Regions from separate parts of the Mesorhizobium sp. B2-4-6 genome, predicted to be linked through region 2. Evidence: riboswitches for the same ligand, from Rfam matches in the RefSeq annotation. Region 2 holds a riboswitch; each other region holds the start of a gene.
The links. Region 2 has a riboswitch for cobalamin ahead of FJ957_RS26690 (DUF1636 family protein). Riboswitches for the same ligand answer to the same signal wherever they lie in the genome.

Region 1: linked by a shared signal. The riboswitch ahead of FJ957_RS12085 (CbtB domain-containing protein) and the one ahead of FJ957_RS26690 (DUF1636 family protein) in region 2 are both predicted to bind cobalamin.
Region 3: linked by a shared signal. The riboswitch ahead of bluB (5,6-dimethylbenzimidazole synthase) and the one ahead of FJ957_RS26690 (DUF1636 family protein) in region 2 are both predicted to bind cobalamin.

Annotation. Positions count from the first base shown of each region.
Region 1 is NZ_VFVI01000003.1:403,810-413,354, forward strand. It holds gene FJ957_RS12050 (hypothetical protein) at 74-223, shown strand; gene FJ957_RS12055 (hypothetical protein) at 261-596, opposite strand; gene FJ957_RS12060 (SDR family oxidoreductase) at 756-1,511, opposite strand; gene FJ957_RS12065 (AraC family transcriptional regulator) at 1,615-2,517, shown strand; gene FJ957_RS12070 (DMT family transporter) at 2,577-3,524, opposite strand; gene FJ957_RS12075 (hypothetical protein) at 3,590-4,174, opposite strand; gene FJ957_RS12080 (CbtA family protein) at 4,226-4,966, opposite strand; gene FJ957_RS12085 (CbtB domain-containing protein) at 5,069-5,278, opposite strand; adenosylcobalamin (AdoCbl) riboswitch at 5,279-5,422, opposite strand; gene FJ957_RS12090 (histidine phosphatase family protein) at 5,508-6,080, shown strand; gene FJ957_RS12095 (PilZ domain-containing protein) at 6,230-6,502, shown strand; gene FJ957_RS12100 (DUF2934 domain-containing protein) at 6,719-7,042, opposite strand; gene FJ957_RS12105 (mandelate racemase/muconate lactonizing enzyme family protein) at 7,141-8,250, opposite strand; gene FJ957_RS12110 (FAD-dependent oxidoreductase) at 8,306-9,545, opposite strand, start outside.
Region 2 is NZ_VFVI01000014.1:32,555-42,099, reverse strand. It holds gene FJ957_RS26700 (bifunctional helix-turn-helix transcriptional regulator/GNAT family N-acetyltransferase) at 1-245, shown strand, start outside; gene FJ957_RS26695 (AraC family transcriptional regulator) at 282-1,115, opposite strand; cobalamin riboswitch at 1,349-1,555, shown strand; gene FJ957_RS26690 (DUF1636 family protein) at 1,646-2,134, shown strand; gene FJ957_RS26685 (ABC transporter ATP-binding protein) at 2,131-2,919, shown strand; gene FJ957_RS26680 (ABC transporter substrate-binding protein) at 2,952-3,899, shown strand; gene FJ957_RS26675 (iron ABC transporter permease) at 4,292-5,278, shown strand; partial or broken gene FJ957_RS26670 (phosphatidate cytidylyltransferase) at 5,286-5,465, opposite strand; gene FJ957_RS26665 (MarR family transcriptional regulator) at 5,594-6,073, shown strand; gene FJ957_RS26660 (HlyD family secretion protein) at 6,070-7,272, shown strand; gene FJ957_RS26655 (DHA2 family efflux MFS transporter permease subunit) at 7,684-9,216, shown strand; gene FJ957_RS26650 (2OG-Fe(II) oxygenase family protein) at 9,284-9,545, shown strand, end outside.
Region 3 is NZ_VFVI01000011.1:117,887-127,431, forward strand. It holds gene FJ957_RS24225 (histidine phosphatase family protein) at 1-63, shown strand, start outside; gene FJ957_RS24230 (DUF1344 domain-containing protein) at 300-563, opposite strand; gene aroC (chorismate synthase) at 810-1,925, shown strand; gene ribB (3,4-dihydroxy-2-butanone-4-phosphate synthase) at 2,017-3,117, shown strand; gene FJ957_RS24245 (MFS transporter) at 3,303-4,523, opposite strand; gene FJ957_RS24250 (TetR/AcrR family transcriptional regulator) at 4,644-5,237, shown strand; gene FJ957_RS24255 (hypothetical protein) at 5,367-6,350, shown strand; gene bluB (5,6-dimethylbenzimidazole synthase) at 6,351-7,082, opposite strand; cobalamin riboswitch at 7,125-7,302, opposite strand; gene FJ957_RS24265 (histone deacetylase family protein) at 7,417-8,343, shown strand; gene FJ957_RS24270 (exodeoxyribonuclease VII small subunit) at 8,347-8,598, shown strand; gene FJ957_RS24275 (DUF2277 domain-containing protein) at 8,644-8,910, shown strand; gene FJ957_RS24280 (pirin family protein) at 8,920-9,545, shown strand, end outside.

The sequences.
Region 1 (9,545 bases), on a different contig from region 2:
AGCGGGCTGGATGGCCTGCCTGGAACCGCGACGGCTCCAGCGGGTTAGATTCCTGGTCCACAAGGAGATCGCCATGATCCGCAAGCTGAAATCCGGCGAATACAGGCTCTACTCGCGTAAAACCGATCCGAGAACCGGCAAGCGCCGCAATCTAGGCACCTTCAAGTCGCGCGAAGCGGCGGAAAAGCACGAACGCGAAGTGCAGTATTTCAAGCGCCATTAGACCGGTCATCGTCCCACGACAGAGTCGCAGCCCCGGCTCACCCATGCGGTCGCGGCGGGGTGCGTGGGCGAGGGTGGCCCGGCACGTTCGAGCCGATATGGTCCAGGTCGCAACGTCGCGTCACCATCTCGATCGACGTGGTGTCGACGGTCACGCGCCCCAGAACCTGCACGGTCGTGCGTCCGAGATCCTCGTCGACATGCACGACTTCGCCCTCGAGTCTGAGCTTGTCGCCAGCCTTGGCATTGGGCTCGACCATCGAATATTTATGGCTGTCGCCGTCGAGCCTCAGCATCACGCGGTCCTCGGTGCGTTCGACCACCGTGGCGATGACAGCCACCCTGTCGCCTATCTCCACTGCCGGCCGTGTCATCGCGGCCTCCTTTCCGCCCTCGGCGGTATCTCGCCGACGGAGCCGGCTGGCGCCACGCTGTGTGTCGGCAGCCGCTGAAATAAACGGCAAAACAAGCATTTGGTTGCCGCCGGCCGCCTGCAGAGGCCGGCGTTGACCCCCGGCGTTTGCCCGCTGCCCTCAGGCCGACAGCGCCAGGGCGACCGCATCGGCGCCGGCGGGAAAGCGCAGCGTGCCGGTCGTGTCGTTGACGGCCCGCCACACGCTTTCGGCGACATCGGCTTCCCTGGTGGTCAGCGCCCCGGTCATCGCCGGATTGGCGAGATTGCCGAAGATTGCCTTGGCGAAATCGGCATAGGCCTCCGGGATGAGATCCTGGACATTGACGCCGGTGTTGGCGGAGAACCTTGTCGTCGGGCCGTAGCCGGGTTCGACCAGCTTGGCGAGCACGTTGAAGGGCGCGAGTTCCAGCGCTAGCGAGCCCGTGAAGCCTTCGATTGCCTGCTTGCTCGCGGTATAGGGCGCCGCCAGCGGGAAGGGGGCAAGCGCGGCGCTCGACGTTACGTTGACGATGACGCCGGAGCGCCGCTCGCGCATCTGCGGGATCACCGCCTGGGTCATCGCCATGACGCCGAACGTATTGGTCTCGAAGACCTTGCGGATATGCGCCATCGGCGTTGCCTCGAAAGCGCCGGCGACGCCGATGCCGGCATTGTTGATCAGCGCGTCGATCGACCCGGCCGCCTCGACCGCCGCCGCGATGCTGTTGTCATCCGTCACGTCGAGCGCAAGCACGCGCAGTGACGGCGAATGCGGCAGCACGTCATCGCGGGGGCTGCGCATGGTGGCAACGACGTTCCAGCCATTCGAGAGGAAATGGCGCGCCGTTTCCAGGCCGTAGCCCGAGGAAGCGCCGGTGATCAGGACGGTTTTCATGGGATTGGTCCTTGTTGCTTGGTGTTCACTGCGGCAAGGTTTATCGCAAAATTCAGGACTATCTACAATTGACAGTCCGCATTTTGTTTGCAAAAGTCCGGATATGGTCGATCCACTATCCGAAGTCATAGGCCTGCTCAGGCCGCGCGCCGTATTCACCAAGGGCATCAGCGGTGCCGGGCGCTGGGGCGTCCGCTACGCGGATTTCGGCCATCCAAGCTTCGCCATGGTCATCGAGGGAGCTTGTCGGCTGGCGGTGGACGGCCAGCCGCCTTTGACGCTGGAAGCAGGCGATTTCGTCCTTTTGCCGACCACGCCTGGCTTCACCATGACGGGCTTCGAGCCGGTCATTCCGACGCTGATCGATCCCAACCTTGCCGCGGCGGCAACGGAAGAGCTGCGTCACGGCAAGCAGGACGGCCCCCCGGATCTGCGCATGCTTGGCGGCTATTTCCTGTTCGATGGCGAGGATTCCGGCCTGCTCGTTTCGCTGCTGCCCGGTCAGGTGCATGTCCGCGGCGTCGATCGGCTGTCGACCTTGGTCAAATTGCTTATCGAGGAGGCCTCTGGGCGGCATGCGGGGCGCGACCTGGTGCTCGCCCGGCTGGTGGAAATCCTGCTGGTAGAATCCCTGCGGCAGACGCAGGCGCCCGACGCGCCGGCCGGCCTGCTGCGCGGCTTGGGCGACGCGCGGCTTGCCGAGGCGATCCGCCGGATGCATGCCGATCCGGCGCGGCCGTGGACGATTGTCGAACTGGCGAAGGAGGCGGCGCTCTCGCGATCCGCCTTCTTCGACCGTTTCGTGCGCGGCGTCGGCGTGCCGCCGATGGAATATCTGCTCGCCTGGCGCATGGCGTTGGCGAAGGACCTGTTGCGCCGCGAGCAGGCGGACATCGCCGAGGTCGCCGCGCGAGTCGGTTATGGCTCCGCGAGCACGTTCAGCACCGCCTTCAGCCGTCATGTCGGCCAGCCACCCGGCCGTTATGCCCGGTCGGCGGCGCACTAGGTTCCGCATGTCGACTGCTCTCGCCGCCACGGCAGCGGGCTCGCGGCGGCCGGTTTGATCTACCTAACGCTGATCAGCGCCGTGCCGGCGATGGCCAGCAGCGCGCCGGCCCAGGCGGCCGCGGTCGGCCGCTGACCGCTGCGCAGCCACACCATCGGCAGGATGATGACCGGCGTCATCGAGGACAGCGTCGAGATGATGCCGGCATTGCCGGTGCGCAGCGCGGCCATCAGGCAGGACATGCCGAGCGAGGTGCCGACGAAGGCGGAAAGCACGGCGAGCCCGACCGTGCCGAACTGGACGGCCTCCCGCTTGCCCCTGCCGAACGGCGTCGCGGCGAGCGCGATGAACAGGATCACGGCTAGGCCCGAGCGCAGCGCCATGGCGCTGAACGGCTCGACGCCGGCGGCCATGGCCGGCCGCGCCAAAAGGGTGCCGATCGCCTGGCCGAATGCGGTCGTGACGCCGAGCACGATGCCAGGTCCCAGGCGCCCGGTGAGCGGCGGGCCGGGCGCCGTGCTGACCGGCACGGTGGAAGGGGTGACGACCGGCATCGCCGGCGCCAGGTCGCCGCGCTTGAGGAACCGCCGCGGCATGCCGATGGCAAGCACGATGCCGGCAAGCGCCAGCGCCACGCCCAGCGCCTGCCAGCGGCTGATGGTTTCGCCGAGCACGAGATAACCGAGTGCCAGGGCGAAAGGCGAGGTAAGCGAGAAGAGCAACGCCGTGATGCGCGGGCCGACCGAATAGATGGTGGCGAAATAGGTCGTGCTGGCAATGCTGATGCCGGCGAAGCCCGATCCGGCAAGCAGCCAGAACTCCCTTGGTCCGATCGTGTGCCAGCCGCCGATCGCCAACGACACCGAGCCGGTCATCACGAAGGTTGCGAGCATCTGCCAGCGGGCAAGCTGGAGCAGGGGAACGCGGCCCTTGAGCTCGCTCAGGAACATGGAGCTCAGCGCGCTGCACAAGGCGGCGGTGATGGCGAAGGCTTCGGGGGCGAACATGGCTGGCGGCTGCGAATCCGGGAACCGGACAATTGCCGATGCTTACGCCGGCGCGCAGTGCTCGGCTAGGCCGCGCGGGCGCGCGGCGTGCCGAAGATGGACCATGCGGCGGCGGCGAGCGCCGCTATCGTGGCAAGCAGCACGCAGAGGCTCGGCAGGTGGAAGACCATGTCGCGCCATCTCGGCTCGACGACGGCGCCGGTGCTGAAAGCCTCGCCGCTATACTGGCACAGGATCCACGACGCGCCGCTGCGCACCATGTCGGCGTCGATATCGGAGATCAGTGCTTTCGCGTTGCGTTCGGCTGAGGGCATCGTCGCCATATGGGTGAGCAGCGCCTTGGCGGTGGCGAGGTAGGCGTGGCTGCATTCGTTGAAGGGGCTCTCCTCGTCGCCGAGGCTGCCCGGCATCAGGCCCCAGAGGCAATAGGTGAATTGCAGATTGCCGTGATTGTAGAGCCGCCGGAAGGTCGGGTCGGTTGCGGTCTGGCGCTGGGCGAGCTCGAGGATCTCGCCGCGGTAGCGGGCGATCACGGCCATCTGGCCGTGTGTCAGGCTCGGGATCTGGATGCCGGGAGGAGGCGGGGCGAAGGATCCGCTATGCGCTTCGGCGGGTGCTCCCGCCGTCATGATCGAAAGGGCGGTCGCCAAAAAGAAAATGGCCGCCAGGGCAAGGAATCGTGGCGGCCGACGCATCGGATTTCAGGCGAAGCGGCGGGCAGGGCTGCGCTGGTCGCGCGCCGCGACCACGCGCTCGGCAACCGCGCCGAAGCCGAGCCCGACGACGGTCCATAGCACAAGCTGGATGCCGAGCGAGGCGACGCGGAACTGCCACAGCACCGTCGCCGAGAAGTTCTCCGGTACTTCGTTGATGTCGGGCAGGGCTGCCTTCACCAGCGCGAAGACCACGAGGAAGGCCAGCCCAGCCACGATCGAGGCGTTCCAGGCGCCGAGCCGGGTCCACAGCCGCTGCGCCAATCCAACCGCCGCCACCATCGCCGCGATCGAGACCACGATCATGATGAAGAACAGCTCGGTACGGTAGCCGATGGTCTCGGCATTGCCGACCGCGGGCGGATTCGCCGGATATTTGAGGCTGGGGACCACGATCACGGCCAGGAAGCCGAGCAGCGCGATGAGCGCCGAAGTGCCACGGGGGCCCAGCGAACCCAGACGGCCATAGGCATAGGCGAAGACCAGCGAGAACAGCCCGCCGAGGGCGGCGCCGTAGACCAGCACGCCGGTCGCGAGACCGATGCCGGCCTGCGTGACGCGGCTGACCATCTCGGGCTCCGGCGCCTCGCCGGTCGCCTGGGCCTGCTGTTCCTCGAAGGCGATCGCCTTGTCGACCTGCGGCTCGCCATAGACGCGGGCAAAGGCGAATGCCAGAATCCCCGCAACCAGCCCGACAAGCATGCCGCGCAGCAAAAGTTTTCCGACCATGTCGTTAACCCTCTAAGCAATTCCAGGAAAAGTGCGTAGCGGTTTTCCGTCCGGAATCGCGTTAGACCAGAATCGAAGCAAGTTCAGCGATGCTGAACCGCCTTAGTGGCAGGGGAAGCCGAGCAGGTGGCGGCCGTCATGCACGAATTCGTGCACATAGGTGCCGCGGATCAGCGACGTCGCGCCTTCTTCCGCCCCGACGAAATAGATCGCCAGCATCAACAGCAGGCCGGCGAAGATGGCCCAGGGCAGAAGCTCGCGAACCGGAATCGCAACCGGACCGTAGCTGGGGGCGAAGGTGGTGTCGGACATATTGACCTCCCGTGGGATACTGCGTCCCGTTGATCGAACAATGCTGCGGAATAAGGCCTGACTTTCGGCTGGTGCCGATCACAGTGGCGCGACCGTGCCGGACTCGCACCGGCTTCCAATCCCGTATAGCGCTAAAACACTTGTCAGCACTTCGTTCGCCTGTCAACGACATGTAATGGCCAACACGGCTTCGCGCGGCCGAAATTTCACTGGACCACGGAGTTTTGGGATGCTCGCCCGCCTTACGATGATCGCAAGCGGCGCGACGCAGTCCATGCGCAAGGGGCGCTTTCCGAGTGACGAGGGGCTGGAACTGCAAGCCATCGACCGCGCCGTTGCGCTGGCCGTTTCGCTGCGCCGCGCCGACCGCGTCTGGACGAGTCCGGCGCTTGCCGCGCGGCAGACGGCCGAGGCGCTCGGCCTCGAGGCGACGGTCGAGCCGCTGCTTGGTGAGCAGGACTTCGGGCGCTGGGCCGGCAAAGGCTTCGAGGAGGTGCAGGCAGAGGATCCGGAAGGCATGGCGGCCTGGTTCGCCGATGCGGACGCGGCGCCCCATGGCGGCGAATCGCTTGCCGCCGTCGCCCGGCGCGGCGCCGCGCTGATGGAGCGCCTCGCTTCCGAGAGCGGTCATACCATCGCGCTCACGCACGCCCTGCCGATCCGCGCGGCCATGGTGCATGTTCTGGGCGCGCCGCTTTCCTCGGTCTGGAAGATCGACATCGAGCCGCTGTCGCTCACCGAGTTCCGCGGCGACGGCCGCCGCTGGGTGCTGCATGCGAGCGGTGTCATCGTCTCTGGTTGAACCCTCTGGGCGTGAAAGATCCCGATGAACGCGGTCGGCCTATGAAGCTGCCGTTCCGCGTTTCAGTGATTGCTAACGGAACGGAAACGCCTCGCTGCTATGGTGCTGCCCGGTTGCGAGGAGAGCCTTGCCTGAGGAGCCCGTCGGATATGGCCAATTTTCCCGAGACCGAGCGCCGTCTTCATGCGCGCGAATTCGTGCTCAAGGAAGCCACGATCATCGCCGCCGGCGTTAGGATCGGCTGCTCGGTCAGAAATCAGCACGAGCAAGGTGCGGAATTGCGCATCGGCGCCGATGTGGAGATCCCAGACCGCTTCCTGCTCGAGGTCCCGGCCGACGATACGGCCTATCGCGCTTGGGTGCGGTGGCGGCGCAACGACCGCGTCGGCGTGGCGCTCTACAGCAACGCGCCGAAGGACTGATGCGCGGGCTCGCCGCTCAGCAATTTCTGATTTGATCCTGCCTAAGGCGACGTGCAACCTGGCATATCGGGAACGCAGCCGCCGCGAGCGCGTCCACTGCCGGACCAGCAGGGATTTGCGAATGAGCAGGACAGCCGTTTGGGTGGCGCTGCTCGCCATTTACCTGTTGCAGGCCGTGCTTCCCACCTCAACTCGCGCTCGATTTTAATGTGAGGATCAACTCCGCCCCTTCGCTTTCAGACTCCGCGCCGCTTGCTCGATCGCCGCGCGGTCGTTGCCCAGCCGGTCGAGCAGTTCCTGCGCCTCGTCGCCGGAAATGCCGGTGCGCATGGCAAGCGCCTCCACCGTGAGCACATCGGCGCTGTCGATCTCGCGCGTTTCGGGCAGAGCATCGTCCGCTGTCAGCGGCAGGGCCGCCTCGCGGTCGATCTCCAACTCGGCCTGTTGCCAGTGCCGTTCGTGATTGCCGAGGACGCCGCCCTCGCGTTGAAATATCTCATAGGCACGTTGCCTGATCTTCTCGGTCCGATCGTCGTCCATCGCCATTCCTCCTTGCGTGTCACAAGAACGCAGGACAGGGCGGAACGATCCGTGGCATCGCGAAGGTGATCGACCGGCGCTGTTCCAGGCGCGTCCGCTCAGGGCCCGTAGATGGCGGCCGGCTTGCCGAACATGCCGGGCTCCGGTTTCACGCCCAGCCCCGGCCGTTGCGGTACGGCGATGTGGCCTTGCTTGATGACGATCGGGTGCTTCGCGTCGAAATGGCCTTTGATGTATTCCTGCGCGATCCAGGCGCCTTCCATGCGGCGCGGCTCGACCGTGGCGGCCAGATGCACGCAGGCCGCCGCGATGATGTCGCCGCCCCAGGCGTCGTCGCAGCTGTGCGGCAGCGAGCGGATGGCGCAGAGATCGCGCACCGTCGTCATCTTGGTGAGGCCGCCAAGCCGCGTGACCTTGAAGCCGAAGCCGTCGGCGATGCCGAGCGAGATCGCGCGCAGCACGGCGTTCTGGTCCTCGGTGCTTTCGTCGAGATAGACCGGATGCGTGATGCGGCCCTTCAGGGTCGCGATCTCGTCCATCGTGTTGCAGGGCTGTTCGAAGACGAAGGGGATTTGCTGGCAGAGCCGGTCGAGGTGTATCGCGGCGGCGACCGTCAGGCCGCGGTTGCCGTCGACCGCTAGCCGAGCCTTGTAGCCGACCGCTTCCCAGACCTTGTGGACGACGGCCACGTCTTCTTCCAGGTTGCGCCCGCCGATCTTGACCTGCAGGCGCGGATAGCCTGCCTTCACTTTGTCGGCGGCGATCCGCGCCGTCTCGTCCGGCGCCCCGACGATCAGCGAATAGTAGGCCGGCACGCGGTCGGTCAGCGCGCCGCCCAAAAGCGTCGAGACCGGCACGCCGAGCTTTTGGCCGAGCAGGTCCAGGAACGCCATGTCGAATGCGGCCTTGGCGTAGCCGTGCCCGCTGAGCCGCTCGTCCATCTGTTTCGCCAGCAGCCTGATCGAGGCGACCTCCGAGCCGATCAGGCCCGGCGCGATTTCGGCGATCGCGGCGCGGGCGCCAAGCGCATGATGCGGCTGGTAGACCGGGCCGATCGGACAGGTCTCGCCCCAGCCGGCAAAACCATCATCGGTGACGATTTCGACCAGTGTGGAGTCGAGCGCCTCCACGTCGGCGCTCGCCATGCGGTAGACACCGCATTTGACTGGCAGCTGCACCGAATAGACGTTGATGCGGTCGATACGCATACGGGCTTCCCTCCGAAGGACACGTCGGTAACGGGGCCTTTGCAGGCCCCGCCTATTACATCCGCGCCCTGGCCGAGGTCGGGTCGTAAGGCGAATCCGCGATCACTTCGGCGGCCCTCCATTCGCCAAGGATCGCGACGTCGAGCTTCGTGCCGGGTTTGGAAAATAGTTCGGGCAGCAGCGCCAGCGCCACGTCATGCCCAAGCGCATAGCCATAGCCGCCCGACGTGATGCGCCCGACCAGCGCGCCGTCGCTGTAGAGTCCTTCATTGGCAAGCGTGCTTGCGCCGTCGGTGTTGATTTTCAGCGTCACCGACCGGCGCTGGTCGTTGCGCTCCTTGTATTTCAACACCGCCTCGCGCCCGACGAACTCGCCCTTGTCGAGGCGGATGAAGCGCTCCAGCCCGCTCTCCAGCGCGTTGAGCTCGGGATTCATGTCGCGGTACATGGCGCGATAGGATTTCTCGAGCCTGAGCGACTCCAGCGCGTGCAGCCCGACCAGCCGCATGCCGTGCTTCTCGCCTTGCTTCAGGATCGCGTCGAGCAATTGACGCTGATAGGGCAGGGGATGGTAGAGCTCCCAGCCCAACTCGCCTTCATAGTTGACGCGCAGCAGCCGCACGTCGCTGGCCAGAGCCACATTGCCGGTCTTGACGCCGAACCAGGGAAAATTTTCGTTTGAAAGGTCGATCTCGGTGAGCGGCTGCAGCACCTCGCGCGCCTTGGGTCCGACGACCGTGAAGCAGCCGCGATCGTTGGTGACGTTCTTCAGGCTCACGCTGCCATCGGCGGGGAGCAGCCTGGACAGATCGTCGAAGTTCCAGCGCTCGGCGCGCGGCGTCGAGATCAGGTAGAACAGGTCATCGCCGAGGCGCGCCACCATATATTCCGCCTGCACGCCGCCGTTGGCGGTAAGCTGATGCGCCAGCGTCACCTTGCCGACCGCCGGCAGGCGGTTGGCGATGATCCGGTCCAGCCAGGCGACCGCGCCTCGTCCCGACACTTCGAACTTGGTCATCGGAGTCATCTCGACCAGGCCGACGGCGTTGCGCACCGCCAGCACCTCCTCGCCGACGAGGTTGCCCTTCGGCGTCCAGCGCCAGCTAAACTGGTCCTTGGCCTCGACCCCGTCGCGCGCGAACCAGTTGGGCATCTCCCAGCCATTGAGCACGCCCCAGACGGCGCCGAGCTCGGTCAGCCTGTCATAGGAGGGCGCGGTCTTCTGCGGGCGGGCGGCGGGCATGTCCTGTCCGGGATATTTCTGCTCGGCATGCGTGCCCCAGGCCTCGCGCACT
Region 2 (9,545 bases):
CGAAGCTCAGGCTGCTCTATGTCGAGCCATCGGCGCGCGGCCTTGGCATCGGTGCGCGCCTGGTCGACGAAAGCATCGCCTTCGCGCGCGCCAAGGGCTACAAGACGCTGACCTTATGGACCAATGACATACTGGGCGCGGCCCGCCGCATCTATCAAGCAGTGGGTTTCAAGCTGGTCGACGAGGAACGCCACCATTCGTTCGGCAAGGACCTTGTCGGGCAGACGTGGGATCTGGAACTTTAGCTCTTTGCCTTCTCCCACAAGGTGAAGGGAAGGCGCTCACCCCTTCACCGGCAACCAGATCTCCAACCCGCCATTGCCGGTGCGCGCGTCGAATTCGGGTCCATAGCGCTCGAATTCCGGCGCGTCGGCGATTTCGTGGCCGGATGGCGGCAGCCAGCTGTTCCAGATCGTGTTGATGGTCCGGCGGATGGCCGAGATGTGCTCGCGATGCGAGAACACCGCGTATTTCCGCGCCGGCACCCGCACGCGATAGAAATCCTTCGGCAGATCGGAGAAATCCGTCACCTTGACCCCGACGACATAGTCGAAATTGCCGGCATCGTCGCCATTCGTGCACACGCCGTAGAAGACGCCAGGCACTTCGCCTGGAACGTTGCCGATATAGGGTGCGAAGCGCTGCCATTGCATTGGAATGCCGGCGCTGGTCTCGCAGCTGTAGCGCTCGCCGAGACCGGCGATGAGGAAGGGGCGGCTGGTCTCGAAGCGCGGCGGCTCGAGAGTGGTGAGAAGCGAACTGTCCATCAGAATGGGCTCCACGAGGTCGAGGTTTTGGGTCGAGCCTTGCGCGCGCACCAATTCCGGCGTGGTGCCGAACGCCTCGCGAAAGGCCCGCGTGAAAGCCTCATGCGAGCCGTAGCCGGCATCGAGCGCGACCGAAAGAATATCGGGCGCGCCGCCGGCCAGCTTGCGCGCCGCTTCGCTCAAGCGGCGCGCTCGCATATAACCCATGACCGATCGTCCCGTGGCGGCGCCGAAGGCGCGCGTCACATGGAAGCGCGACACGCCGCTGCTTGCCGCTATTTCGTCGAGGCTGATCGCGTCCGGCAGATGGCTTTCGACAAACCACAGCGCTTTCTCGGTCGGGTTCATGGTTCCTCGCATCTGGCGGGGCGACACTAGTCCCCGCACCGGCGGCCAGTTTGATCGAAATTGCGCTTCGAGCGAAGTCGAATGACGTTGACAAGCCAAGGCAGCGTATTCTATCTGGTAATGTTATTACATATCAAAACGAAGCAGGCGACTTGCGGCACCGACACGAGGATCCCGCCATGTCTTTCGCGCGATGGGCGGACAGAAGCCGTTGCGACTCGCGCGCGGACAACCTACGATGGTTGCGTCATGGTCCTCGAGCCGCAAGGCGAGGGGTGAAAAGGGAACACGGTGAGATCCGGTCTGGATTGAACCCGTGGCTGCCCCCGCAACTGTGAGCGGCGAGTTCCATCCGAAACGCCACTGGCCGGCAAGGCTGGGAAGGCGGATGGCGCAACGACCCGCGAGCCAGGAGACCTGCCATCGACATGAGTTGACCGGACGGGGTGTGCCGGGAGGAGACGCGGGCGCCGGTCTTGTCGGCCGGCTCGTCCAGCATCCTTCCGTCGCCATTTTGGAAAGTGACGGAAATGTTGGACGCCTCGAGAACAATTCCAGGAAAAGTGTGTAGCGGTTTTCCGTCTGGAATTGCGTCAAAACAAAGAGATAGAGCGGTTCGCCGTTTCCGTGAAACGGTGAAACGCTCGAGCCATCGCATCATCGTCTGTTCTCTGTGTCGCGATACCGTGACCGCGTTGAGGTCCGGCGAGGGTTTGTGCGCCGACCTGCGTTCCATGCTTTCCTTGCAGCCGGCGCCTTCCTTTGCCGTCGAGACCATCGACTGCATGGCGGGTTGCGCGCGGCCGCTCACCGTGGCCTTCAAGGCGCAAGGCAAAGCCACCTATCTCTTCGGTTCCATCGACAGGGGCACCGACGCCGGCGCGCTGGTGGAATTTGCCAGGCTCTATGCCTCGCTGCCCGACGGCTGGTGCAATTCCGGCCAGCGCCCGGCAAGGCTCGCCGGCAAGATACTGGCGCGCATCCCCGCCGCGGGTAAGGCCAGGGAGCAAGGCCGGTGAGCGCGCCCCTGCTTGAAGCCCGCGATCTGGGCGCCACGGCAAACGGCCGGACGCTGGTCGAGGATGTCAGCCTGTCGCTGGCGGCGGGTGAGCGCCTCGCCATCATCGGCCCGAACGGCGCCGGCAAGACGACTCTGCTGCGCATGTTGTGCGGGGCGTTGTCGCCGAGCCACGGCGAGGTTCGCCTGGCCGGGCGCCGGCTGGACAGGATCACCGCCGCCGAGCGGGCGCTCCGCATCGCCGTCGTCGGCCAGACGGACCAGCCGGATCCACGGCTGGCGCTCATCGACTATGTCGAGCTTGGCCGCGTCCCGCATGCCGGCCTGAGGCGCCGGCACGACGACCGCGACATCGTCGTCGAAGCACTGCGCCGGACCGGGCTCTTGCCACTGCTCGCGCGCAGCATCGGCTCGCTCTCCGGCGGCGAGCGCCAGCGCGCGCAGCTCGCCCGTGCCATCGCGCAAGAGCCGAAGATCCTGTTCCTCGACGAGCCGACCAACCACCTTGATCCGCGCGCCCGCGCAGAACTGCTCGAACTGGTGGCCGAATTCAGCATGACCGTGGTCGCCGTGCTGCACGATCTCGCCTTGGTGGCGCCCTTCGCCACCAACGTCGCGGTGATGAGCAACGCCCGGCTGCACGCGCTGGCGCCGCCCCGCGAGGCGCTGGCGCAGCCGCATATCCGCGAGGTTTTCGGCATCGACGTGCTGCGCCTGCGGCACCCGACCGAGGACCGCGAGCTCACCGTCTTCGAACTGCCCACGCGCGCTTCCTCGTCATCCTGAGCCTGCCCAACCCAAACAAGGAGCACCACCCCGTGAAACGCCTCGCTTTGTCGTTTGCCTTCTCGCTTCTCGCCTCGGCCGCCTTCGCCTTCCCGGTCACCGTCGACAGCTGCGGCAAGCCGCTCACCTTCGATGCACCGCCAAAACGCGCCGTCATCCAGGACCTCAACATGGCCGAGATGGCCTTCGCGCTGAAGCTGCAGCCGTCGATCGTCGGGCTTACCGGCATCACCGGCTGGTACAAGGTCGGCCCCGAGTTCAAGGCGGAGCAGGGCTCCATCCCGGAGCTGGCGCCAAAATATCCGACGCTGGAGAACCTCGTCGCCGTGCAGCCGGATTTCTTCTTCGCCGGCTGGTACTACGGCATGAAACCGGGCGGCGAGGTCACGCCCGACACGCTCGCCCCGCACGGCATCAAGACGCTGGTGCTGACCGAAAGCTGCGTCCATCTCGACAAGAACCGGCCCGCCGCCTCGATGGACTTGCTCTATGGCGACGTCGAAAAGCTCGGCAAGATCTTCGGCAAGGAGACGGAGGCCGAAAAGCTGGTCGCCCGCTGGAAGGCCGAGCTTGCCGATATCACCGCCAAGGTCGGCGACCGCAAGGGCACGCGCGTGTTCCTCTACGATTCCGGCGAGGACAAGCCCTTCACCGCCGGCAAGTTCGCCATTCCCAACGCCATGATCGCAGCCGCCGGCGGCGAAAACATCATGGCCGACATGGAGACGAGCTGGGGCAACACCGACTGGGAGACGGTCGCCTCGCGCAATCCGCAGTTCCTTATCCTGCTCGATTACCAGGATGGCGGCGGCTACAGGAAGCTGCTCGATTTCCTTAAAGTCCATCCGGCCATGAAGCAGACCGACGCTGTCAGGAACGAGCGCTTCGTCGCGCTGCGCTACGCCGAGCTGACGCCCGGACCCGCCAATATCGAGGCGATCGGCAAGATCGCCAGGGCCATGCATCCGGAAGCGTTTTAGGCCTGGAGTTCTGATGGGGTGGGAATGGCTTCATTGACGGATCGCGTGCCTGTGAATCGACCGCCTTGGAGATTGGCCAAAACACTCGCGACTTCGTCATCCACGGGCGGAGCAAGGAGCGAAGCGACGCGGCGCAGGCCCAAGGATCCATTCCGTAACGCCGAGGCGTTGCCGCTGCTCAGAATTCCGCACCGCGGCACTTCTCGCGCCAGGTCACGGCATGGATTCCAGGGTCTACGCGGTGCTTCGCGCCTGCTTCGCCCTGGAATGATGGGTGGACCGCCCCTTGCGGCATCGACGAAGTCGCGGATGCCTCGGCTAATCCCGAACGCCGGGATCGCGGCGGCAGGTCCCACGCCGTGAATCTGCGCCGCCGATCGTTCGCTTTGGCCATGATGCTTGGCGCTGCGCTGCTGGTCGCGCTCGGGCTGCTTTCGATCGCCTATGGCTCGACGCTGATACCTCTGCGCCAGGTCGTTGGCGCACTGGCGCATGCGGCCGGACTGGGCAGCCAGAGCCCATCCGGCCCGGTCGGCAGCATCGTCGTCGACCTGAGGCTGCCGCGCACGTTGCTGGCGATCGCCGTCGGCGCCGGCCTTGGCGTGGTCGGCGCGCTGCTACAGACGGTCACTCGCAACGACCTCGCCGATCCGTTCCTGTTTGGCCTCTCCTCGGGCGCGGCGGCGGGCGCGGTCTCCGTCATCACCGTATTCGGCGACACGTTCGGCGTCTGGACGCTGCCGCTTGCCGCCTTCACCGGCGGCGTGCTGGCGGCGACGATTGTGCTTCTGCTGGTGTCGCGGGTGAAGGGGCAGGGGCCCGAGCGGCTGATCCTGGCCGGCCTCGCCGTCTCATTTCTATTCACTGCCTTGACCAACTATCTCGTGTTCGCCGGCGACCAGCGCGCCGCCCATTCGGTGTTGTTCTGGACCATGGGCGGGCTCGGTCTTGCCCGCTGGGACAATATCGGCCTGGCGGCGCTTGGCGCTGGCATCATCCTCGCCTATGGCCTGTGGAACCACCGCCGCTTCGATGCTTTCCTCGCCGGCGAAAGCGCCGCCGAGAGCCTTGGCGTGTCGGTGGCGAGGATGCGCCGCGCGACATTCCTCGTCGCCGCCCTGGCGACCGCCATTCTCGTTGCCGTGGCCGGCGTCATCGGCTTCGTCGGCTTGATGATCCCGCATCTCAGCCGGCCGCTCTCCGGCCCCTTGCATCGCAATCTGGTCATCGCCTGCGCGCTGTTCGGCGCCATCCTGCTGTTGGCGAGCGATCTGCTGGCCCGCACGCTTTTGCCACCGCAGGAACTGCCGATCGGCATCATCACCAGCTCGCTCGGCGCGTTCTTCGTCGTCACCTTGCTGATGCGTAACCGGCTCTGACCGGTTATTAAACCGTCCAGAAATGGTGCACGATGTGGAATAAGATCGGCGCAGCGAAGACCAAGCTGTCGGTGCGGTCGAGCATGCCGCCATGACCTTCGATCAGGTGGCCCCAATCCTTGACGCCCTGGTCGCGCTTGATCGCCGAGGCGACGAGTCTGCCGAGAAATCCCATCGTGCAGGCGACGAAGGCATCGGAGCTATCTTCACCGGACGCTAACCATCGACGCATCGGAACCCTGATATCTCGATTTGCCGGCTTCTTGCACAAAGCATCCACTTGAATAGTAAGCACGCTTATTATATGTATCGCTCATGGTTTCAGATGGTATCGACAGATTGGGGTTTTTGATCCACGACGTGCAGCGCCTGATGCGCAAGCGTTTCGAGGTGCGTGCCAGTGGGTTGGGCCTTTCCTCGGCGCAATGGCGGCTGATGGTGCGTGTTGCCAAGGAAGAAGGCATCACCCAGGCGCGGCTGGCCGAGCTGCTCGAAATCGAGCCGATCAGTGTCTCGCGCCTCGTCGACCGCATGGAGGAGGGCGGCTGGATCGAGCGCCGCCAGGACGCCACCGACCGGCGCGTGCGCATGATCTTCCCGACCGACAAGGCGAGCGCCGCTTACGCCGATGTCAAAAGCCTTGCCGGCGAGGTCTATGAGGAGTCGTTGACCGGTGTTTCGCCCGAAGAGCGGCGCATCCTGATCCGGGTGTTGGACACCATCGTGCGGAACCTGACGGACGGCGAGGCATCGTCCCTCGAAAAGATAAAGAGCAGGGAAGGGGCAGCGGCATGAGCGCGGTAGCCAAGCGGGAAGACGACAACGTCACGAAGCTGGGTGCGCCGGCGCAGCCGGTCGCTGAGGCGCCCGCACAGCCGGCGGCCACTCCGGTCGCGGTGGCGCCTGCGCCTCAGCCGGCCCCGGTCGCGCCGAAGAAGAAGCGTCGCCCCGGTCGCTTCCTGTTGATGGTCGCGCTGCCGCTGGCCCTGCTCGTCGGCGGCGCGTATGTCTGGGTGACAGGTGGGCGCTATCAGGAAACCGAGAACGCCAACCTGCAGCAGGCCAGGATTTCGGTCGCTTCCGACACGGCCGGTCGTATCGTCCAGGTCGGCATTGCCGACAACCAGATGGTCAAGCAGGGCGACCTTCTCTTCGTCATCGATCCCGAGCCTTACAGGATCGCGCTGGCCCAGGCCGATGCGGCGGTCGCCGCCGCGCGCCTCAACGTCGAGCAGCTGCGCGCCGCCTACAGCCAGGCGACGGCGCAGGAAAAATCCGCCTCCAGCGAAGTCGACTATGCGCAGTCGCAATATGGCCGCGCCGCCGATCTCGCGCAGAAGGGCATCAACGCCAAGTCCTCGCTCGACCAGGCCCGCAACGACCTCGACAAGGCCAAGCAGCAGCTGGCCGTCGCGGAGCAGGGCATCGTCAGCGCCAAGGCGGCGCTCGGCGGCAATCCGGACATCGAGACCGACAAGCATCCGACCGTGATGGCGGCCTTGGCCACGCGCGACAAGGCCGCCTACGATCTGGCGCAGACGACGGTGAAGGCGCCGGCCGACGGCGTCATCTACCAGGCCGCGTCCTTCAAGGTCGGCCAGTATGTCTCCGTCGGCACGCCGCTGTTCGCGCTGGTCGAGACCGGCGACACCTGGATCGACGCCAATTTCAAGGAAACCCAGCTCACCAACATGAAGCCGGGCCAGAAGGCCGAGATCGTCGTCGACACCTATCCGGGCCGCACCTTCGAGGCGATCGTCAAGGCGATCGGCGCCGGCACGGGCGCGGAGTTTTCGCTGCTGCCCGCGCAAAATGCCACCGGCAACTGGGTCAAGGTCACGCAGCGCATTCCCGTGCGCCTGGAACTGACCGATCCCGATGCCAAAATGGCGCTGCGCACCGGCATGAGCGCCACCGTCACCGTCGACACCGGCGTGGCGCGCGGCCTACCGTCGATCTTCGGCCACGCCGCGGCAGGGGAGCACGCGCAGTAACGACAGCGAGGCCCGTCGCGACGCGGCGGGCATTGAGGGGATTGGTCTGATGGGAGGAGTGACAAGGATCAGCGAGGCAAGCCGCATCGCGGCTGGTCCGAAAGCCGAGGCCTCGTCGCGGACCCGTCGGTCCTCAGGTTTCCGGGCGGCAGCAATCCGCTCTGCCAGAGACTTTCAGTCGATGTAACCCCCACATCGATAATCGCGTCCCACCGCGATGAAGGTCTCTCAACGGAAGGCTTTGCCGCCCGGAAACCTAGAGCCGGATGATTTCAGGTCTGTTCGACCTGAAATCTGAATCCGCCTCTAAATCAAAGAGATAGAGCATGATGTCGTCCGAAAACCGCTTCACACTTTTCGGCATCATGCTCTAGTCTACACGTTTTTGTTACCTGCTGGAAGTTCAGCACCATGAGCACGCCCGAAGCCTTCAAGGAAGTGCCGCATCGCGGACTGATCACGGTCGCGCTGATGCTGGCGACGATCATGCAGGCGCTCGACACCACGATCGCCAATGTCGCGCTGCCGACCATGACAGGCGACCTCGGCGCGTCGCCCGACAACATCAACTGGGTGCTGACCTCCTATATCGTGGCCGCGGCGATCATGACGCCGGTTACCGGCTGGCTTGCCGACCGGCTTGGCCGCAAGGAGCTGTTCCTCGCCTCCGTTGTCGGCTTCACCATCTTCTCCATGCTCTGCGGCCTTGCCTGGAGTCTCGAGACGATGGTGCTCTTCCGGCTGCTGCAGGGCGTGTTCGGCGCGGCCATCGTGCCGCTGTCGCAGACCTTCCTGCTCGACATCAACCCGAAGGAGCGCCATGGCCAGGCGATGGCGATCTGGGGCGCCGGCATCATGCTTGGGCCGATCCTGGGGCCGACGCTCGGCGGCTGGCTGACGGAAAACTTCAACTGGCGCTGGGTGTTCTTCATCAACCTGCCGGTCGGCATCCTCGCCTTCCTCGGCATGGCCGCCTATCTGCCCGTCGTCGCCAAGCGCATGCGCGGCTTCGACTTCTTCGGCTTCGCCATGCTGTCGATCGGCGTCGGCGCACTGCAGCTTCTGCTCGACCGCGGCGGCGAGGTCGACTGGTTCAACTCGGCCGAGATCTGGATCGAGCTCGCTCTGTCGCTCACCGGCTTCTGGGTGTTCATCATCCACACGGTGACGTCAGAGCATCCCTTCATCGATCCAAAAATCTTCCTCGACCGCAATTTCGTGACCGGGCTGGGCTTCATCTTCATCATGGGCGTGCTGATCCTGGCTTCGATGTCGCTGTTGCCGCCGATGCTTGCCAATATCTTCGGCTACCCGACCGTGACCATCGGCGTCGTGCTGGGTCCGCGCGGCATCGGCACGATGATTTCGATGCTGGTCGTCGGCCGCATCATGCACAGGATCGATGCCAGGATCCTCGTCGCCATCGGCTTCCTGCTCACCGCGCAGTCGCTCTATACGATGGCGAGTTTCACGCCGCAGATGGACAATTGGCTGATCATCTCTTCGGGTGTCGTCCAGGGTCTCGGCATGGGCATGGTGTTCGTGCCGCTGTCGACGGTCGCCTTCGCCACGCTCGACGCGCGCTACCGCACCGACGCCACCTCGCTGTTCAGCCTGGTGCGCAATCTGGGCTCGTCCATCGGCGTATCGGTGGTCGCGGCGCTGATGGTGCGCAACACCCAGATCAACCACACCGAGCTTTCGGCCTTCATCAACCCGTACAACCCGAACCTGTGGGCCGCGTCTCCGGCGGCGGCCGCCGGCGATCCCGCAGCGCTTTCGCAGGTCGACCGTGCCGTGAATGTCCAGGCGATGATGATCTCCTACATCAACGACTTCAAAATCCTGATGGTGATGACGCTGGTCGCGATTCCATTCGTTATCCTGCTGCGCAAGCCGAAAGCGGCGCCGGCGGGTGGGACGCCCGCAGCCCATATGGACTAGGACCGCCACGCCGGCTGGTCCTAGATCACAGCCGGCAGACTGCACCATTCGGGCATTGAGCGGTTGGATGAGCGCGATGCAAAACCCGTCATTTCCCGTATTCGATCTCGGACGATTCGAGGCCGCGAGCGCCACGCAGAAAAAGGCGCTCGGCCGCGAGGTCGATCGCATCTGTCGCGGCACCGGCTTCCTGGCGGTCACGAACCACGGCGTTCCGCAGGCTGTGATCGACGCCGCATGGTCGAAGGCGAAGGCCTTCTTCGACCTGCCACCTGAGGAAAAGCAACGCTCGAAGGCGCCGTATAAGGGTTATCCGTATGGATATCTCG
Region 3 (9,545 bases), on a different contig from region 2:
AGCCTCGAGGTGCCGCAGGATCGTCTGCTACGGCTGGAGGGCCGCAGTTTGGAGTGGCTTTGAGGCAGACGCGCCTCCGCTTCGTCATTCCAGGGCGGAGCAAGGAGCGGAGCGACGCGCGTAGACCCTGGAATCCATGCCGCGACCTAGGTCAAATGGTAAAAACGGTGCAGAAGAGAACCGGTTCTGCACCGCTGCAAAGGGTCGACGTAACGGTTCTAGGGTCTGCGCGCGTCGCTACGCTCCTTGCTTCGCCCTAGAATGACGAAACACGGGCGCTTCAGCCTCTAACTCGAAAGCTAATTCTGGTCGCTGTCGGGCAGCTGCATATCCGTCACGACATTCTCGCCATTGGTCACGTCATAGGCGATGACGATGTCCATGCCGGGCTTGAGCGAATCGATATCGGTCTCGGCGTTGAGCTTGTAGGCCTTGCCGTCGTCAAGCGTCAGCGTCAGCGTGTCCTTGTCGACCTTCTTGATCAGGCCTTCGGTCTGGCCGGCGAACGCGGCGGCGGTGGAAATCAGCAACATGGCGCAGGCGGCGCCAATCAGGGTACGCATCGTCGTCCTCTTTGGTCATTGCGCCGGCTGGTCAGCGGCGGATCCTCAACGGCGGATGGGAAGAGAGCAGAAACCAACCGAATGTGTCAAAACTAAATCCGCCAGATCACAGTTTGATGCAGCGTTTGACCACTGTGGAAAACGCCAATAGAACGCAAGCCGGCAGCGCCGCGCGTGCTTTTGGATGCGCAGGGGATGCTGCACCACTTCAGGTTGCCGGCTCCGCCGCCGGGCAGGGCGATTTCCATGTCTCACAACACATTCGGCCATCTCTTCCGCGTCACCACCTGGGGTGAAAGCCACGGCGCCGCGCTCGGCTGCGTTGTCGACGGCTGCCCGCCCGGCATTCGCTTCAGGCGCGAGGATATCCAGGCCGAGCTCGACCGCCGCCGCCCTGGACAGTCGCGCTTCGTCACCCAGCGCCGCGAGCCGGACGAGGTCAAGATCCTGTCCGGCTTCATCCTCGACGAAGACGGCGAGACGATGATCACCACCGGCACGCCGGTGTCGATGCTGATCGAGAATGTCGACCAGCGCTCCAAGGATTACGGCGAGATCGCCCGCCAGTACCGGCCGGGCCATGCCGACTATACCTACGACGTCAAATACGGGCTGCGCGACCACCGCGGCGGCGGCCGCTCCTCGGCGCGCGAGACTGCGGCCCGCGTGGCGGCCGGCGCGCTTGCCCGCAGGATAGTGCCTGGCATGGTGGTGCGCGGCGCACTGGTGTCGATGGGCGAAAAACAGATCGACCGCGCCAACTGGAACTGGAATTTCGTCGGCGATGCCGAAAATCCGTTCTTCACCCCCGATCCGGCATCCGTCCCGGTCTTCACCGCCTATCTCGACGGCATCCGCAAGGCCGGCTCCTCGGTCGGCGCGGTGATCGAGATCGTCGCCGACGGCGTGCCGCCGGGCCTCGGAGCGCCGATCTACGCCAAGCTCGACCAGGACATCGCGTCGGGCCTGATGTCGATCAACGCCGTCAAGGGCGTCGAAATCGGCAACGGCTTCGAGGCGGCCCGCATCACCGGCGAACAGAACGCCGACGAGATGCGCATGGGCAATGACGGCAAGCCGGTGTTTTTGTCCAACAATGCCGGCGGCATATTGGGCGGCATTTCGACCGGACAGGCGATCGTCGCCCGCTTCGCCGTCAAGCCGACCTCGTCGATCCTGACCCCGCGCCAGTCGATCGACAAGGACGGCAAGGATGTGGAAGTGATGACCAAGGGACGCCATGACCCGTGCGTCGGCATCCGCGCCGTGCCGATCGGCGAGGCCATGGTTGCCTGCGCGGTCGCCGATCATTATCTGCGGCACAGAGGACAGACAGGGAAGGCAGTAGGCCGTAGGGAATAGGCAGTAGACCGCCCGACACAGCCGTTTTCTTTCTTCTACTGCCTACTGCCTACTGCCTACTGCCTAATTCCTGCGAGCGAAGCGAGCATCAATGCCTTACGACCAGAAAAAGATCGTCGAAGCGATCCGCGCCTTCGAGCGCGGCGAGATCGTCGTCGTCATGGACGATGACGGGCGCGAGAACGAAGGCGATTTGATCGTCGCCGCCGTCCACTGCACGCCGGAGAAGATGGCCTTCATCGTCCGCAACACCTCCGGCATCGTCTGCACGCCGATGCTGCGTGACGATGCCAGGCGGCTGAACCTCGCGCCGATGGTGGCGGACAATGACTCCGCCCACACCACCGCGTTCACGGTCAGCGTCGATTTCAAGCACGGCACCACGACCGGCATTTCCGCCGACGACCGCACGCTCACCGTGCGCAATCTTGCCAACGGCAATGTCGGCCCGTCCGATTTCGTGCGTCCCGGCCACATCTTCCCCCTGATCGCGCGCGAAGGCGGCGTGCTCATGCGCTCCGGCCACACCGAGGCCGCGGTCGATCTCTGCAAGCTCGCCGGTCTGCCGCCGGTCGGCGTCATCTCCGAGCTGGTGAACGACGACGGCACGGTCAAGCGCGGCCCTGAAGTGCAGGCCTTCGCGGAACAGCATGGCCTGAAGCAGGTCTCGGTCGCAGACCTAATCGCCTACCGCCAGCGCAAGGAAACGCTGGTCGAGCGCGTCGCCTGCTCTGACATCGACACGCCCGGCGGCAAGGCGCAGGTCTTCACCTACACGCTGCCCTGGGATTCCATGCACCATGTCGCGGTCGTCTTCGGCGACATACGCGACGGCGAGGACGTGCCGGTGCGCCTGCATTCGGAAGATGTCGTCACCGACGTCTTCGGCACCAGCCATCGCCTCGACGGCATCATGAAGGCGATGGGCGAGCGCCGGCGCGGCGTCATCGTCTATCTGCGCGAGGGTTCGGTCGGCGTCGCCCACCAGGAGCGCAAGCGCCCGGCGAGCGGCGACCGCGAGGATCATGAGGAAGCCCGCCGCCGCGAGAACGAATGGCGCGAGATCGGCCTCGGCGCCCAGATCCTCAAGGACCTCGGCATCTCCTCGATCAACCTGATCGCCTCGCGCGAGCGCCACTATGTCGGCCTCGAAGGGTTCGGCATCCATATCGCCAAGACCGAGATTCTGTAGTCTGTCGAAGGACTGACGCACCGTCCCGCTGGCAGCTCTGCCCGCGTTGCTGATTGACCGAAGCCTCCGGAATTTCGTCATCCTCGGGTCTCCGCTTCGCGTCGCTCCGCCCGTGGATGACGATGTCGCGGAGGCCTCGGCTAACTGCCAACGTCTGCGATGATGATCGGACGGCCGACTAACCGTCACTCCGCAGGCACCACCGCTACGCCCCTGTCCGCGTCGCAATCGCCCGTCGCCAGCCGGCACTGCCCTGCAAGCACGGTGGTCAGCGCGATCGCCCCGGCCACCACCGACACCCAGAACCCGTTCTGCGGACCGAAATTGTCGACCATCCAGCCAGCGGCGAAGGAGCCCAGCGCCATGCCGATGCCGATGCCGGTGGTCACCCAGGTGACGCCTTCGGTGAGCATTGCCGGCGGCACGTGGCGCTCGATCAGGCCGAAGGCTGTGATGAAGGTCGGCGAGATCGCGACGCCGCTGACGAAGACCGCCAGCGCCAGCGTCGGCACCGTGTCGGCGAAAAGCAATGGCAGCGTGGTGAGCGCGATCACCGTGACCGCGACCGCCAGTTGCCGCTGCAGCGGCGCCTTCAGGCTGAGCGCGCCGACGATGATGCCGAGCACGAAGGATCCCAGCGCATAGACGCCGATGACGAGGCTCGCCGCTTGCGGTTGGCCGAGCGCCTTGGTGATGGCGACGGTGGTGACTTCCGTGGTGGCGAAGGTCGCGCCGACAAAGATCAGCGCGAAGGTGATGATCTGCACCGGCCGCAGGCGGATCGCCGAACCGGTCGCGCCATGTTCCGCCGGGCGGATGGGCGGTTCGGACGAACGCTGCAGCAGGAATGCCGCCGAACCGAGCGAGAGCAGCAATGTGCTGACCACCATGCCCGCTTCGGGGAACAGCGCCGCGCTCAAGCCCACCGACAGCGAGGCGCCGGCGACATAGACCAGTTCGTCCGCGGCCGATTCGAACGCGAAGGCGGTGCTCAACTCGGGACGATCGCGGAAGATCTCGGTCCAGCGCGCCCTGACCAGCGCCGGGATGTTGGGCATGGCGGCGGCAAGCAGCGCCGACCCGAACAGGGTCCAGGCCGGCCAGTGCTGGTTGGCCGCCACGATCAATGTCGTGAAGGCAAGCACCGAGACGAGCGTGGTCGGCAGGGCAATCGCGCTTTGGCCAAGCTGATCCACCCATCGCGAGATCTGCGGTGACAAGACAGCATTCACAAGGGCGTAGGTCGCCGAGACCGCCCCGGCCAGCCAATATTCGCCATGCGTCTGCGACAGCATCGCCACGATGCCGATCGGCGCCATGGCGATCGGCAGCCGCGCGATGAAGGCGGCCGCGGCAAAGCCTTTCGTGCCGGGAGCCCGAAAAATGTCCGCATAGGGGTTTCGCATGATCCTGCTCCTCGACAAGGCTGCATACTAAAACTACATGCGCTGCGTATGAATGTGAGATAGTTCATACGCTGCGTATGTCAATTGGCATACGAGGCGTATGTTAGTAGGGCCAGAGCCATGCACAGACCGCGCAAGGAGATGATCGCCGAAACGCGCGCCAAGCTGATCGCGGCCGCCCGCCATGCCTTCGGCACGGTCGGCTACGCCGAGGCCTCGATGGACGATTTCACCGCGTCGGCCGGCCTGACGCGCGGCGCGCTCTACCATCATTTCGGCGACAAGAAGGGGCTGCTGCAGGCGGTGATCGCCGAGATCGACGGCGAAATGGCCGTGCGGGTGAACGAGGTGGCTTCGAAGGCGCCGACCCGTTGGCAGCATTTCGTCGATGAATGCACCACCTATATCGAGATGGCGCTGGAGCCGGAAATCCAGCGCATCATGTTCCGCGACGGCCCGGCGGTGCTCGGCGACCCGGCGCAGTGGCCGAATGCCAGCGCTTGCACCGCCTCGATGACCGATCATCTGACGAAGCTGCAGGACGAGGGGGTGGTCGTTCCAGAACTTGATCCTGAGACGACCTCACGGCTGATCAATGGCGCCAGCAGCCAGGCCGCACAGCGCATCGCCAATTCGAACGATCCCGAAGCGACGTCGAAGAAGGTGATCGCGGCGTTCAAGCAACTGCTTGAAGGCTTGCGCAAGAGGGTTTGACGGCACGCTTGGGTAACCAAGCATAGGGTTGTGCACCGGTTTCGGATCGGTGCAACCCTGCCGCGATTGACAATCAATAGGGCGAGCGCATCCTCCCCGGCCATTCTCTGAAGGTGTGGGGAGTCGGGCATGTGGGACTTCAGCATCGGCAGGTCGGTGTCCATCATGATACGGACGTGGCCGTTCATCGTCTTTCGCATGATCGTCTATTTCGGCATCACGGTAGCCTACATCATGGCGACCGGCACGGGCGCCAGCGTCGGCTACGGCGTCGGTCACATCTCGACCGATCCGGACAGCCCGATGTCCTTCGCGCTCTGGGGCGGCGTGGTCGGCTTCGGCGTCGTCTCGATCGCCGTCTACTGGATCCGCGAATACATCCTCTATGTGCTGAAGGCGGGCCATATCGCCGTCATGGTGCATCTGATCGACGGCCACGATGTCCCTGACGGGCAGAACCAGATCGCCTATGCCAAGGAAGTGGTCACCCAGCGTTTCGCCGAGGCCAACATCCTTTTCGTCGTCGACCAGCTGGTCAAGGGCGCCATCCGCGCCATCACCGGCCTGATCGGCGGCATAGCCGCCTTCCTGCCGATCCCGGGCCTGAGCGGCCTGGTCGGCTTCATCAACACCATCATCCGTATCTCGCTGACCTATGTCGACGAGATCATCCTCGGCTACAACATCCGCATCAAATCGAGCACGCCTTTCGAGACGGCCAGGCAAGGCGTCGTCCTCTACGCCCAGAACGGCAAGCACATGGTCAAGAACGCCGTCTGGCTGGCGGCGATCATGTGGGGCGTGTCCTTCGTCATCTTCCTTTTGATGCTGGCACCCGCGGCCGCGATCCTCTGGGTCATGCCGGGCCAGCTTGCCGGCTGGGCTTTCGTGCTCGCCATCGTCTTTGCCTGGGCCTTCAAGGCGGCCTTCATCGAGCCCTTCGCCATTGCCTCGCTTATGCAGGTCTATTTCGAAGCCATCGAGGGCCAGGTGCCCAATCCCGAATGGGACCACCGGCTGGCCGAGGCCTCGTCCAAGTTCAGGGAACTGCGCGACAAGGCGCTGGGCTCCTTCGGCGGCGGCTCGCGCTGGGATACGCCCCGGGCCGCCTGATCAGGATTTCGAAGGACCGCCTAGCCTTGCGATCGCCGATTTGAGCGGCGCCTCGCCGGCGCCGCGAAAAGTCTCGCTCATCACCAGTTCGGGCAACGGCAGGCGCTTGCCCCAGCCATGCGCCTCGAGATCGGGCTTCGGCGCGAAGGCAGAGACGCGGCCGACGCAGAGATAGGCGATCGGCGTCACATGTTCCGGGATCGACAAGAGCTGCTTCAGCGCTTCCGTCTCGATGATGCTGACCCAGCCGACGCCGACACCCTCGGCCCGCGCCGCCAGCCAGAAATTCTGCACCGCGCAGACGGTGCTGTAGAGGTCCATCTCCGGATTGTGCCAGCGCCCGAGCGGCGAATCCTTCGACCGCTGCCGGTCGCAGGTGATGCACAGATTGAGCGCGCTTTCGCAGATGCCCTCGAGCTTAAGCTTGCGGTATAGCGCCTGCCGTTCCGCCTCGATCGCCGGCAGCTCCTGCTCGCGCGCGGCGAGGAACAGGTCGCGCACCTGCCGACGCCTGCCTGCATCGCGGATGACGATGAAGTTCCACGGCTGCATGTAGCCGACCGACGGCGCATGATGCGCGGCGGTGATCAGCCGCGCCAACACGCTGTCGTCGAGATCGTCGGGGATAAAATGGCTGCGCACGTCACGCCTGGTGAACATCGCCCGATAGACCGCGTCGCGCGCCAATTGGTCAAAGTCGTCGCCGCTCGCGGCGATCGCTGCTGCCGTCATCGCTTTTCCCCTTGCGACAAGCAATTTCCCGCCTGACCAAGCGGAAAACCATGTCTGCCGGGCCGGTCTTCTGGCTCGGGATCCTCCCGCATCCGGCGCCTTCCCGTCATCGACAGTGGCTTTGCCGGCGCGGTCCCCCTCACAGCGTTGGGCACGCCACGGAGTTCAACCGTGTTCCCGATTCTCCCGCGTCGCGGGCACCAGGCAGCGAAGAACCTTACCGCGAAGCTTGCGCCGCGCCAATGGCGCCAGCGACACGGGCTGGCGCAATTTTCCCCAGCCATTCGGCTTTCAAACATGGTCATCCGCGCCGCCGGTGCCTAGATTAGGCGCCATGGCCACCCGTCTCTACACGCACCCGATCTTTCTGGAACACCTCACGCCGCCCGGCCATCCCGAGCGGCCCGACCGCCTGCGCGCCATCGAACGCGTGCTCGACGACGAGGCTTTTTCGGCGCTCGACCGCGTCAAGGCGCCCGAAGGCGACGAGAAAACGATTCTCTATGCGCATCCCGAGGATTTCGTCGAGCGTGTCCGCGCCGCGATCCCTGAGAGCGGGATCGTGTCGATCGACGCCGATACCAGCGCCAGCCCGAAAAGCTGGCAGGCCGTGGTGACGGCGATCGGCGGCGCCAACGCGGCGGTCGACGATGTTTTCGAGGGCCGCGCGGCAAACGTCTTCGTCGCCGCCCGCCCGCCGGGTCACCACGCCGAAAAGACCACCGCGATGGGCTTCTGCCTGTTCAACACGGCCGCGATCGCCGCCCGCTACGCGCAGAAGAAGCATCAGGCCGAGCGCGTCGCCATCGTCGACTGGGACGTCCACCACGGCAATGGTACCCAGGACATTTTCTGGGACGACCCGTCGGTTCTCTATTGCTCGACGCACCAGATGCCGCTTTATCCCGGTACCGGAGCGAAAAGCGAAACCGGCGCCGGCAACATCGTCAACGCGCCGCTCGCGCCGCAGACCGGCAGCGACCTGTTCCGCGACGCCTTCCTGTCGCGTGTGCTGCCCTCGATCGATGCGTTCGCGCCGGACTTGATCATCATTTCAGCCGGCTTCGACGCGCACCATCGCGACCCGCTGGCGGAGATCAACCTGACCGAGGATGATTTCGACTGGGCGACCGGGCAATTGATGGAACGCGCCGGCCGCCACAGCTCCAACAGGCTCGTCAGCTTGCTGGAAGGCGGCTACGATCTGCAGGGACTGGCATTTTCAGTCGCCGCCCATGTCGGGCGGCTGATGAAGGGATAGGGTATGGCATTGGAAGACAATGAGGACGTCAAGGCGATGAGCTTCGAACAGGCGCTCGACGCGCTGGAGAAGATCGTCGATGATCTTGAGCGTGGCGACGTCCCGCTCGACCAGTCGATCAAGATCTATGAGCGCGGCGAAGCGCTGAAGGCGCATTGCGACCGGCTGCTGAAAGCGGCCGAGGACAAGGTCGAGAAGATCAGACTGTCGCGCGACGGCAAGCCGGTAGGAACGGAGCCGTTGGACGCAGAGTAATTTGGACGACGGTGAGGCAGACAAAGCAGGTAAGGAGTTCAAGCTATGTGCCGCAACATCAAGACCCTGGCCAATTTCGAGCCACCGGCGACCAATGACGAAGTGCATGACGCAGCGCTGCAATTCGTGCGCAAGCTGAGCGGCTCGACCAAGCCCTCCAAGCGCAACGAGCATGCCTTCCACCATGCGGTCGAGGCGATCACAGCTATCGCGCGCGAATTGATCGATTCGCTCGAAACCAACCAGGAACCGCGCAATCGCGAGGAAGAAGCTGCCAAGGCGAAGGCCAGGTCGGCGCTGCGTTTCGCCTGAGGATCCGACATGAGCTTCTTTCCGGGAAACGATCCTGAACCGGGCGATGCCTTCGCCTGCGACCAGATCGAGTTGATGGTCGTGCCCAACGCCAAGGACATTGGCGGCTTCGAGGTGCGCCGCGCCCTGCCGACGGCGAAGCGCCGTCTGGTCGGGCCGTTCATCTTCTTCGACCGCATGGGGCCGGCGATCCTGCGCGCCGGCCATGCGCTCGACGTGCGCCCGCATCCACATATCGGCCTCTCCACCGTCACCTACCTGTTCGACGGCAAGATCAGGCATCGGGATTCGCTCGGCACCGAAATGGTGATCGCGCCGGGCGACGTGAATTTGATGACAGCCGGGCGCGGCATCGTTCATTCCGAGCGCACGCCGGAAGAACTGCGCGGCGCGCCGATGTCGGTCTCCGGCCTGCAGACCTGGCTGGCGCTGCCCGACAGCAAGGAGGAGATTGCCCCGGTGTTCGCTAACACGTCGGTGGCCCGCTTGCCGCAGATCGATGCCGAGGGTGTCAGCGGCCGCGTCGTCATTGGCGCGTTCTCAGGCCTGCACTCGCCCGTGGCGACCGCCTCGGACACGCTTTATGCCGATCTGCGCTTAGCGTCGGGTGCAAGCGTGAAGATCCCGGCCGATGC